4 regions of the Bacillus sp. CPT56D-587-MTF genome follow, and region 3 is predicted to be linked to each of the others. Evidence: predicted binding sites of a transcription regulator. Region 3 holds the regulator's gene; each other region holds the start of a gene.
The links. Region 3 encodes LexA, which represses DNA repair genes until DNA is damaged. Its sites were predicted from a motif close to CGAACATATGTTCG; they were not measured.
Positions count from the first base shown of each region.

Region 1: ruvA (Holliday junction DNA helicase RuvA) is a predicted target of LexA. The motif match lies at 1,738-1,751, and genes of this name have one in related genera.
Region 2: AC3WVZ_RS09545 (YolD-like family protein) is a predicted target of LexA. The motif match lies at 2,117-2,130, and genes of this name have one in related genera.
Region 4: uvrB (excinuclease ABC subunit B) is a predicted target of LexA. The motif match lies at 1,722-1,735, and genes of this name have one in related genera.

Region 1 covers NZ_JBYTEF010000001.1:4,049,425-4,052,591, forward strand. Annotated here, with positions in the region: gene AC3WVZ_RS20835 (DUF2905 domain-containing protein) at 1-46, opposite strand, end outside; gene ruvB (Holliday junction branch migration DNA helicase RuvB) at 43-1,044, opposite strand; gene ruvA (Holliday junction DNA helicase RuvA) at 1,050-1,667, opposite strand; gene AC3WVZ_RS20850 (ABC transporter substrate-binding protein) at 1,856-2,767, shown strand; gene AC3WVZ_RS20855 (BofC C-terminal domain-containing protein) at 2,782-3,167, opposite strand, start outside.
Region 2 covers NZ_JBYTEF010000001.1:1,830,977-1,834,143, forward strand. Annotated here, with positions in the region: gene AC3WVZ_RS09530 (nucleoside triphosphate pyrophosphohydrolase family protein) at 245-532, shown strand; gene AC3WVZ_RS09535 (hypothetical protein) at 591-896, shown strand; gene AC3WVZ_RS09540 (HNH endonuclease) at 1,100-1,393, shown strand; gene AC3WVZ_RS09545 (YolD-like family protein) at 1,732-2,079, opposite strand; gene AC3WVZ_RS09550 (response regulator aspartate phosphatase) at 2,266-3,167, shown strand, end outside.
Region 3 covers NZ_JBYTEF010000001.1:3,295,770-3,298,936, forward strand. Annotated here, with positions in the region: gene AC3WVZ_RS16950 (bifunctional metallophosphatase/5'-nucleotidase) at 1-324, shown strand, start outside; gene AC3WVZ_RS16955 (DUF896 domain-containing protein) at 364-603, opposite strand; gene AC3WVZ_RS16960 (YneB family resolvase-like protein) at 649-1,305, opposite strand; gene lexA (transcriptional repressor LexA) at 1,447-2,067, shown strand; partial or broken gene AC3WVZ_RS16970 (DUF4097 family beta strand repeat-containing protein) at 2,158-2,963, opposite strand; gene AC3WVZ_RS16975 (DUF1700 domain-containing protein) at 2,964-3,167, opposite strand, start outside.
Region 4 covers NZ_JBYTEF010000001.1:4,779,963-4,783,129, forward strand. Annotated here, with positions in the region: gene uvrB (excinuclease ABC subunit B) at 1-1,650, opposite strand, end outside; gene AC3WVZ_RS24735 (DUF4362 domain-containing protein) at 1,801-2,232, opposite strand; gene AC3WVZ_RS24740 (hypothetical protein) at 2,278-2,898, opposite strand; gene AC3WVZ_RS24745 (MerR family transcriptional regulator) at 2,895-3,167, opposite strand, start outside.

The DNA of each region.
Region 1 (3,167 bases), 750 kb from region 3:
TGAGTAAGATCCCGGCTGTAATAAGCAGCTTTGGCATCTCCGTCATACTTTTGGTATCTCCATTCCGAAATGTTCATACGCAAGCGGCGTTACAATTCGGCCCCTTGGCGTTCGTTGTAAAAAGCCAATTTGTAATAAATACGGCTCATACACATCTTCAATCGTATGAGATTCTTCTCCAATTGTTGCTGAAACCGTTTCTAATCCAACTGGACCGCCACGGAATTTCTCAATAATACCAAGCAGTAATTTATGATCAATATGATCTAGACCTAATTTATCTACTTGCAGCAATTCTAATGCCATTTGTGTAATTTCCATCGTAACCGTTCCGTTACCACGAACTTGCGCGAAATCACGTACACGTCTTAAAAGACGATTCGCAATACGAGGTGTACCACGAGCACGTCTTGCAATTTCTAATGCAGCTAACGAATCGATTTCAACTTCAAATACTTCTGCTGTACGTTCAACAATCGCAGAAAGCTGATCTACTGTGTAGTACTCTAACCTTGAAAGTACACCGAAGCGGTCACGAAGCGGTGCCGATAATGCTCCAGCACGTGTTGTTGCTCCAACTAATGTAAATGGCGGTAAATCTAGGCGTACAGAACGTGCTGAAGGCCCTTTTCCAATTACAATATCAAGGCAAAAGTCTTCCATCGCAGGATACAATACTTCTTCAATTGATCTATGCAAACGATGAATTTCATCAATAAATAATACATCCCCTGGCTGAAGCGCTGTTAATACAGCAGCTAAATCTCCTGGTCTTTCAATTGCGGGACCTGAAGTTGTTCTAACATTAACGCCCATCTCATTGGCAATAATATTCGCAAGCGTCGTTTTACCAAGACCTGGTGGTCCATATAAAAGCACGTGATCTAACGTTTCTTCACGCATTTTCGCCGCTTCAATAAATACTTCTAAATTATGTTTTGCTTTATCTTGGCCAATATACTGACGGAGCGTCTGTGGCCGTAATGAATATTCTAAATCCGCATCTTCATATGCAGATTCCCCTGAAAGGAGACGTTCGTCCATTATACTCACCTCTTACCATTTAGTAAAAGACTAAGTGCCTTTTTAATATACTGATCCGTCGTTAATGATTCTTTTAATAACTCTGGTACAACACGAGAAACTTCGCGTTCTGCGTATCCAAGTGCGCGGAGAGCTTCCAGTGCCTCATCAAGCTCAGCTGATGAACCTTTCTTCTCATCAAAACGTTCTGTGTCTGAGAATAAATCAACAAATGCATCTGGTACGACATCTGCTAGTTTTCCTTTTAAATCTAAAATCATTTGGCGTGCTGTTTTCTTTCCGACGCCTGGGAATTTCACTAAAAACTTCTCATCTTCATGCTCAATCGCTTGAACGACCTGTCCTGTTTGACCAGAAGCTAAAATTGCAAGAGCTCCTTTTGGCCCAATGCCAGACACGCCTAACAACTTTGTAAATAATAAACGCTCTTCACGTGTTTTAAACCCGTAAAGTGCCATAATATCTTCTCTCACATAATGATATGTATAGACACGGATTTCTTGCTTACTTCTTTGAAATACATACGGATTTGGTGTGAAAATTTGATAACCAATTCCATTATGATCAATTACGACATATTCCGGCCCTACATACTCCACGTAACCTGTAACATATTCAAACAAAATACGATCTCTCCCTCTTAAATCATGTATTCCATTTTAACATATTTAATGATAGAAAAGCGAGACTGCCCCAACAAATGTTCTCCACTTGAAACTTCTGTTATTTTCCATTGACAGAAAGGTTAAAGCACCTTAATATACAGAAGTTGATAATGATTATCAATACTAATTAAAGGGGTTACATCAGGATGAAACGTAAGCTATTTATTTTATTTACTATTATGCTCGTTGTTCTTTCTATCGTTGGCTGTTCTTCTCAAAAAGAAGAATCGAAGGCAAAAGAACAACCGAAAACAAAAGTTGTAAAACATGCTAAAGGTGAAGCTACAATTCCAGTAAATCCAAAGAGAATTGTTGACTTATCTGAATCAACAGAAGAACTATTACTTCTTGGACACAAACCTGTTGGTACAGCAAATACATATAAAGATAAAATCCAAAATCACTTAACAGACAAGTTAGATGGAGTAAAAGCAGTAGGTTGGTACTGGGCACCTAAAGTTGATTTAGAAGCTGTTACTGCTTTAAAACCAGACTTAATTATTTTAAACAACCGTCAATTAAAAATTTATGATCAACTAGAAAAGGTTGCACCTACAGTTGTTCTAGAAACAAACTTAGAAGACTGGCGTGGTAAGTTTAAAGAAGTAGGTAAGCTATTTGACGAAGAGAAGAAAGCAGACTCTTTATCTAAAAAAATTAAAGAGAAAACAAAAGATGAGAACTTTATGTTCGTTGCAGTTACACCACAAAACTTCCGTGTATACGGTAGCTTCGGATACGGTGACATCATCTTTAATGACTTAAAACTTCCAGCAACAAAAGGTACGGATTTAAAACAAACGATGGCGCAAGTATCACTAGAAGGTCTAGTTGCATTCCAGCCTGACCAAATGTTTATTGTAAACTTCGGCGGCGAAGCTGATAAAGTTTACGAAGACTACAAAAACAGTGCCGTTTGGAAAGACAATAAAGCAGTTAAAAATAATCACGTATATGAAGTATCAAATGAAGTCTTCAATACGAAAGCATTCAATCCAATCGGAAAAGATATGCTAATTGATGAAATCGCAAAAGAAATTTTAGCTAAAAACAAATAAGAAAAAAAAGCAGCTCACCATGAGCTGCTTTTTTTCTTACTTTGAACTGCGTATTGCTTCATTTTTTCAATCGTCTTCACAAAACCTTCTTTTGATTTAATACGAATGCCACGTTTCAATTTCGCACGTTCATAGCTCTCAAGCTTTTTCATATCAATTTGAAAGAAAGAATGGATCGCATTATCACTTTTCGGTACACCTTTGAAAATTTGTAATATCCCTTCCTCTGAAACACCAAAATACCCGCTCGTTTTCAATAACGGAGAAATATCATCAACTTTCTTTTGCAATACAATTTGTACATCATCACGATCAACGAGCTGCCATTCTTTATACTGCTGTAAAAACTTTTCTAAATCCGTCACTTTTTCTGTAAGTATTTCTTCGCTTACTTCGCCAT
Region 2 (3,167 bases), 1.5 Mb from region 3:
CGATCCTTGGGTGTGGACATGACATTATGCCGGACACATGTCTGTTAAGTTCTCCTTAAACTTAGCGAGTGTTCTAGATACTTAAAAATGCCAAATCCTTTATGATATAAGGGATTTGGCATTTTTGATGTTTTTAAAAATAAACAACCCTAAAACTGCTCATTTAGAAGATTTAGTTTTAGTTTTAGTAGCGGCCATTGAACGTTTTTATGATAGTTTACCTGATAAATAGAAGAGTTTACCAATGAAAAGTAACTGGGGGATTCAAAAAATGAATCAAACTATTTTAGAGAAAGTCCTAAAATTTCGGGATGATAGGAACTGGAAGCAGTTCCACAATCCTAAAGATTTAGCTATTTCTCTTTCTTTAGAGGCGAGTGAGTTGTTGGAGAATTTTCAGTGGAAAAGCAGTGAGGAAGCTGTAGAAACAAAAAAAGAAGACATGAAAGATGAGTTGGCAGATCAATTGGATATTGACTTAGAAGAGATTATTATAAACAAAATAGAAAAAATAATAAAAAATATCCAGTAGAGAAATCTCGAGACTCTAAAAAGAAATATAATGAAATTTAAAAAAGGTGGAATTAAATATGTTATATCTTTTTACTGCAAGTAAAGATAGTGCTATAAAAAATTTGGAAGCTACTATTGAAAAAACATATCCTATTTCTACATGTTTAGCAGATTTAGATGCCGATACAGTAACTAAACTTAAAGATAATGAATTACATGAGAATGTATGTATGTGGGGAGCAACTCCTGGTTCTTCAAATGTTGATAGATGGGAAAAGTTAAAAGAGGGTGACGGGATTTTAGCATATTCTAAAGGGGAATTTAAGTTTTTCGGGACAATTTTTGCTAAGACTCATAACCCAGATGTGGCTAGAAAAATTTAGAAAACAAACGATAATGATGAAACTTGGGAATACATCTATTTTATTAAGGACCTAAAACCTGTAAACATTAAAGCAATCGAATTCGCAGCTTTCTTTGGCTACAAATTGAACCATACACCACAAGGATTTACTAATATTGATTCGGATTTTAGTAAAGTAAAGATTGCAGAAGAAGAGAAATCGGAAAATCGAAAAAAACTAAAATGGAATCTGGTAGGGAAGTATGGCCTCGTGATCCGAAAAAAGCTAAACAAGCTATTAAACAGGCAGAATTTAAATGTGAAATAGATGACACACATGAAACATTTGTATCGGAAGCCAGCCGAAAAAATTATATGGAGGCCCATCATCTAATACCGTTAAGAATGCAACATGATTTTGAAAATAGTTTAGATGTTGTTGGAAATATAGTTAGTATATGTCCGAACTGTCATAGGTTGATTCATTATGGAAGAGACAAAGATAAGAAAAAAGTTTTAGAACTTCTCTTTGAATAAAGAAAAGATTCTTTGAAGAAGTTCGGTATTGAGGTATTTCTCAAAGAGCTATTTGGATACTATGGAATTCTAAAATAAGAATATTCATAGCTATACGGAAGGTAGAATGTTTCATACTTAAACATAGGTATTATTGTGATGGAAATTTAAACTTCGTCTTTTGAAAGTATCAATAATTTGTATTATTTTTATAGGGTTATATATTTTTCTTTTGCTCTGCTGTATAGCAGAGCTCTTTTTTTGTCGTACAAAAGCCACCTATATATGTGAAGTGCACCCCAATTGTTAGGCTGTGTCTAACAATTGGGGTGCACTTCAGTCCTGTCGGGCGGCTTCTTTTAATTTATATTCACCAATTCATCAAACTTAAACTTAGTATTCAAACCAAAAGCATCTGTACAATATATAGTTTTCGTCATCGGTTCAATATGTAATACATTTATGTACATGTCTTGCACCATTCCATCACGATAGTATGAGATATGTATTTCTTCTTCCTCGTGAAAAGATTGCATTAACGCTCTTTCTATTCGTTCCATAGTATCTTGTGTTAAAAAAGGTTTAGGTACTTTATATTGTTCCTCAAACATTCTATGTATTTCCTCGTATTGCTCCGGTATTGAAGCAAACGGATTCCATTTCACCATACCTCTTCCACGTACTACAGGAAAGCCGTTATATTCCATGATGTAATACCACACGTTTGTTTTTTTAACTCCACTACAAACAAACGTGTGTTCTTTTTCGGTTTGAAATGGGACCATTTTGTTAACATGAATATTCAAAAATAATTTTTTTAAGTTAGAATATTCAAAAACTTATTTATGCAAACAAGCATGTCATGATAACATTTAACAAGGGGGTAGAAGTAGATGAGTGTTGACATTATTTCTAAAGAAGAAATCACAAAATTATTAAACGACTGGTATCAAGCTATGATTTCACAACGTGTATTACAGTCTCAGAAAATAAAAGAAGATATTGCAAATAAAATCAATAATATTAAGGAAGACCAAACAATATTAGTCTACTACGCTTTATTGAATGCACGGTATAAACTGCTAATTCGGGATATGGATAGTACAAAAGATATTCTGGACAAAATCGAGCCTTTACCAGAGTCTACAGAGACATTTTTAGAGTACATGCATGATGAAATTGAAAAAGCTGAATTTAATTATTGGCTTGCAGTCCATTACTATCACGTATTAAAACCGATCCTAGCAGTTCAATTTGCTACAAAGGCGAATGAAGTATTTTCAATTAGTCCAGGGTATGAATTAAAAACTGCAGCATGCTTAAATACTTTAGGAATGGCACACATTCGACTAAATGAATTCGAAAGTGCAGAGGAATATTTACTTTCAGCACTAGGTACCTTCCAAAAATCTAATGATGAACTTCTTATTAAACGAGTTAAGCATAATTTAGGACTTTTATACGCAAGTCAAAACATGCCAGAGTTAGCAATTAAACACTTAGAGGATTCATTAGAAAATAACGCTAAAACTATGTTTCTTTTAGCAAGAGAACATTTTAAGTTAGGTTATAGTCATATCGCTAATGAATATATTGAGAATGGCTATAAGATTAGCGACTTATGTTATCGTCATCATTTCCGAATTTTAAAAGCAGTACATAACTATGTACCGCAAGAAGAATTAGAAAATGTGGTTATAGAAGGTATTTCGTATTTTGAAAAAGAAGAATTATATGATTGGGTAAAAGAATATGCTTCTCTTTTAGGTGAAATATTCTATGGTTCAGAAAATCA
Region 3 (3,167 bases):
AGTCCTACCTACATAGAACCAAAGCCACAACATTATAATTATGATATGTGGGAAGGGATTTCATACGTATTAAACATTTCAAAACCAATTGGTGAAAGAGTAGAATCTTTACAGCATAACAGTGCTCCTCTTAATATGAATGAAGAATATGACGTTGTAATGAATAATTATCGTGCAAGTGGCGGGGGAAATTTCTTTATGTTTCAAAACAAACCGGTAGTAAAAGATATACCCACAGATATGTCTGAACTTATCGCTAATTATATATTGGAACATAAAACGATAGAAGCAACAGTTAATAACAACTGGAAAGTTATTAAATAACGATTTTTACATATAAAAAAGATGGGCTTCGCCCATCTTTTAATTTAATTTTGCATTATCTTGCTTTTTTAAAGCTTTTAATTTCGTCGGTGTAACATCTGTACCTTCTTCGTTAACAACTTTAATACCTTTAAGTTCGTTTAACATATTTTGACGAAATCCTTTTAAATATTGTTCACGTAGCGATTGACGCTCACGTTGCTCTTCTTCAGTTAAACCTTCAGCTTTTGCTTTTTTCGCTAAGAAGTTAATGCGTTCAACGAGTTCGTGATTAATCATCTCGAATCCCCCTTCTAATCAAAACTGATTATTATCATACAATAGTTACTCTTCTTTATCAAGCAATTGCTTCGTATACTCTACATATCTACGATGTACAGTCGCCTTTGAAACATTATGACCAAATCCACGTAATGTTGCTGCAATTTCTTCAAACGTGAGTTCACTTTTTCGCAAACGTACAATTTCCTCAATTGGCACTTCTTTTTTCTCTCTTCCTACACTTAAATGACGATTTTTTAAATTTTTTTCTGGACGATAACCTTTTTCTACTGCACGTTGCATACCTCGTTTAATTTTCAAATTATGAATCTTTCTTTGATATTCTTCAACAATACCAATAATATCTAATACCATTGAATCAGAATCCGACAATTGTAATTCACCATTATGTGTATGCGTATATACTTTTATGCCTTCTTTATGTAAACAATGCATTAACGCGATCTTCGCATTTCCTCTACCAAGACGCGTTTCATCTTGTATAAGTAACACATCAATTTGTTCGTCTCGAATTGTATCCAACACCTCTAATATACCGTCACGTTCAATTGTATATCCACTAGCCTGCTCTTCAATCACCTTAGTAACATTCATTTGATAGCGCTCAGCTAAATGCAATAATTCATCTTTTTGACGTAATAATGATGTTTCTTGCGCTTCTTTCGTTGTACTCACACGTGCATAAATAATTGCATTCATTTTGAACCCCTCTTTCTCCCTACTATTTCCCTATAGTGTAACATAAATCCGCCATTTGTTCGAACTTATGTTTGTAGAATGTTTTTTCACATGTTATACTTATTAATAAGAAAAATGAAAGAAAACGAGGTGTTAGAAAACATGGAAAAGTTAACGAAACGCCAGCAAGACATTCTCGACTTTATTAAGCTAAAAGTACAAGAAAAAGGATATCCACCTTCCGTACGTGAAATTGGTCAAGCAGTCGGCCTCGCTTCTAGTTCTACAGTGCACGGACATTTATCACGATTAGAAGAAAAAGGATACATTCGACGCGATCCAACAAAACCACGTGCCATTGAAATTTTAGGTGAAGACCGAATGGATACGGAAACACAATCTGTTATTCAAGTTCCAATTGTCGGAAAAGTCACTGCTGGTTTACCAATTACAGCGGTCGAAAGCGTAGAAGAACATTTCCCACTTCCAGCTAGTATTGTTGCTGGAGCAGACCAAGTGTTCATGTTACGTATTTCTGGAGATAGTATGATTGAAGCTGGTATTTTCGATGGAGATTTAGTTGTTGTTCGCCAACAGCAGTCTGCATATAATGGTGAAATTGTAGTCGCTTTAACAGAGGATAACGAAGCAACAGTTAAACGTTTCTATAAAGAAAAAGACCATTTCCGTCTACAACCAGAAAACTCTTCATTAGAACCTATCATTTTAAAACAAGTGTCAGTTATCGGGAAAGTAATTGGCGTATATCGTGATTTACATTAAAAATAACAAAAAGAAGATAATTACCTTATTTATATACGGTAATTATCTTCTTTTTGTATTTTGATAGATTTCCATGCATTCTATTTCTTATTAACGAGTTTCAATCGTCACATCTCCCGCAGCCGTTTTACCGCTAATCTTTTTACTACCATTTCCAATTGTTACATTTTTATTTTCTTCATTAAAAATTGTTACATCTCCAGCAGCACTTTGCCCAGTAATTACCGCATCTTGTGGTTTTTCCGATAAAGTAATATCTATATCTCCCGCAGTTGAACTTGCTTCTAGATTATACTTAGAATCATGATCTTGAATATTTATTTCCCCACTTGTTGTTTTTGCGGTCACTTTCCCTAATACCTTCTTAAAGTTCACCTCACCAGCTTTTGTCGATCCCTCCACATTCTTAGCCGTTACTTGTTTCAACTCTACTTCTCCAGCAAGTGTTCTAACACTTACGCTATCACTTTTCACATCACTCATTTCGATTTGTCCAGCAGATGAATTTACTTTTACATCTTGGTAAGAGCGTTCGGGCACAAGGAGAGTCAATTTAGACGTTTGAAACCTAAAATCGTAAAAAGAAAAATCAAATGAAGCACCTTTTTCTCTTTCCCCAATAATTTTTAATGTGTCACCATCTTCTGCGATACGAATCTCTTGTTTACGTACATCTCCTGACTCTGCTTTACATAAAAAGCAGAGTCAGGAGATTTTTGGACAATAATATCCCCGGCATCTAACTTAACTTCTATATTTTTTAATGTTTCGTTTTTAATTACATTTTCTTTATCGCCTTTTTCAGCAGTTTGTACTGCTTTTTCATATGTTTGGGAAATTCCTATTACTCCAATAATGATACAAGCGATAGCGATTAAAAATAGTTTTTTCATCATTTACTCTCCTTTTATCATTTTGAAGTTCCATATTACATATCGTACACACAATCTCTTAAACCACTTTGTACTATAAAAAGCGATAATACATAACAATAAACCTACCCCAACAAACGTTATACTAACGAAAAGATCCAACCATATAAAAGTACCCATAAATACTTTTCCAATAACGAAAAATGGTGTTACTACACTAGCAATACC
Region 4 (3,167 bases), 1.5 Mb from region 3:
AATAACGCGGCCGTTTTCATTACGCGCGGCACGACCGATTGTTTGAATTAATGAACGTTCTGAACGCAAGAACCCTTCCTTATCAGCATCTAAAATAGCTACAAGTGATACTTCCGGAATATCTAATCCTTCTCGCAATAAGTTAATGCCGACAAGTACATCAAATTTACCGAGGCGAAGATCACGGATAATTTCAATACGTTCTAGCGTTTTAATTTCAGAGTGAAGATAGTTAACTTTAATTCCTACATCTTTTAAGTAATCCGTTAAATCCTCTGACATTTTCTTCGTTAAAGTCGTAATTAATACACGTTCATTTTTTGCAATACGATCTTGAATCTCTCCTAATAAATCGTCAATTTGCCCTTCAATTGGTCGTATATCAATTGGTGGATCTAAAAGCCCTGTTGGACGAATAATTTGTTCTATTACTTCTGGCGACTGCTCTAACTCATACGGTCCTGGCGTTGCTGAAACATAAATAACTTGATTCGTTTTCTCTTCAAACTCATCGAATGTGAGCGGTCTATTATCTAAAGCTGACGGCAGACGGAATCCATGATCCACAAGCACTTGCTTACGCGCTTGATCCCCGTTATACATCGCTCTTACTTGCGGTACTGATACGTGCGATTCATCCATAACGATTAAGAAATCTTTCGGGAAATAGTCTAATAGCGTATACGGCGTTGCCCCCGCTGGACGAAGTGTTAAATGACGGGAGTAGTTTTCAATACCTGAACAAAATCCCATCTCGCGCATCATTTCTAAATCATAACGTGTACGCTGTTCTATACGCTGCGCTTCTAACAACTTGCCGTTATCATTTAATTCCTTTAAACGCTCTTCTAATTCTTTTTCGATATTTTCAATAGCGACCTTCATCTTTTCTTCACGTGTAACGAAGTGAGATGCTGGGAAGATTGCTACATGATCACGTTCTGCTAATACTTCACCTGTTAACGCATTTACTTCACGAATACGATCGATTTCATCACCGAAAAATTCGATTCGAATACAATGCTCATCAAGTGATGCCGGGAAGATTTCAACTACATCTCCTCGCACACGGAATGTACCACGCTTGAAATCAATATCATTACGTCCATACTGTACATCAACAAGTTCACGAAGCAATTGATTACGGTCTTTTTCCATACCAACTCGAAGCGAAACAACTAGCTCGCGGTATTCTTCTGGAGAACCTAAGCCATATATACACGAAACACTCGCAACAATAATTACATCGTCCCGTTCAAATAATGCAGACGTTGCCGAGTGACGCAATTTATCAATTTCATCATTAATTTGCGCATCTTTTTCAATAAACGTATCTGTTTGTGGTACATACGCTTCTGGCTGATAATAATCGTAGTAACTAACAAAATATTCAACTGCATTATTCGGGAAAAAGTCTTTCAACTCACTATATAACTGCCCTGCTAACGTTTTATTATGAGCCATAACAAGTGTTGGCTTTTGCACTTCTTTAATGACATTTGAAATCGTAAATGTCTTACCCGTTCCTGTTGCTCCAAGCAACACTTGCTTTTTCTTTCCACTATTAATTCCCTCTACAAGCTTCTCTATAGCTACCGGCTGATCACCTTGCGGGGAATACGCTGAGACAATTTCAAATTGACGTTCCAAGAAAATCCGACCTCCTCATAAAAATCTGTATTATTATTTTACCACGAATACCTATAAAAAACCTAAAAAAACGAACAGATATTCGGTAAAGTTTTCGACAATATACACATAGAAAAAGGAAGGAGTAAATACTTCCTTCCTCTACTAACTCTATTTTTTTGATACATATAATAAGTCATATCCATTGCGTCCATCTTCATTCGTACAATCTGTTAACCGATAAGTACTTTCTGATTCGCGCTGCTCTTTAACAATACTTTTACAACTATCTTTATGTAATCCTTTATGGTCACCAGCAAACTTGTCTTGTCTACTATCTAACACATAAAGGATATCTTTCCCACTATGCTCTAACGTTTGAAAAACCGGGTCACCTTCATCGGTATACTGTACAATTCTTATTTTATCAACTTCCCCTTGATCAACGTTCATAACGAACTGTTCGAATTTATCTAGATTGGAAGTTCCTACTCCCTTTACAATGACATCATTCTTCTTATCAATTGTAGTGCTAGATGGTGAACATGCTACTAAACTAAAGAGAAATAGACATATACAGCTGATTCTTTTTTCTATTGTCATCCTCTCCTATAAAAATTATTTGTATACCAGAAAAGCTACTTTCAACTATGAAAGTAGCTTTTCTTTTCCTTTCTCCTTCTTCGGAAAAATCACATATGAAAATGAAATTGCTGTATCAACTAAAAATACAATCGCCCACACTTGGCTCACGCGACTTGCAGCTTTATTTAAAACGATTCCCGATTCTAACCAATTACCCCATTGTTCAAATGGAATAAATCCATACGCGAAGAAAAAGAATATGTGCACACCAACGAATAAAACAAGATGTAATACCCAATTTTTTATTTCCTGCTTTGCATAGGCCATGCCTGTTAATTCTACCTGTTCTTCAATAATAGGCGCCGGTTCATTACGCCATTTCGCAACTGATTTTTGTGCAAATATATCAAGCTTCTTCAAATCCTTTTTCCCGTAGAAAACTGCATACAATAAAATAATTACAGTAATAATTTGAAAGTTAGAGAACTTTCCTGTTTGATAATAGTCCACTACTCCTAAAGTTAAAATAAACACTTCATTTACGAGGAGTACAATTCCCATAATAAAACTCGCCTTTTTCAAACGGAATCCGTAGCGAAGTAAAAAGAAACCGATAGCTGATAACCAAAATACAATTTCTGCCCCAATTAAAAAATACCAACGATATTCTGCGAGTATGCTCATTTATCCTTCTCCCTTTCATCATAAATACGAAAAGCCTCATCCATATACACTAAAAGTTCTTCTTCAATTGGATACATGCTCATTTTCTGTGAATCTTCCTTCGATTTTCTAACTTCCCATAACTTATCTAAAAACGCTTCATCACCATTGGCCATTTCTAAACACTTCTGCATTAATCTCTTCATTGCCCCTTGTACCTCATCACTAGCAGCTTCTTTACCGTCTTTCATAAAAGTGCGTAATTGCTTTAATAAATCTACCCATTCTAA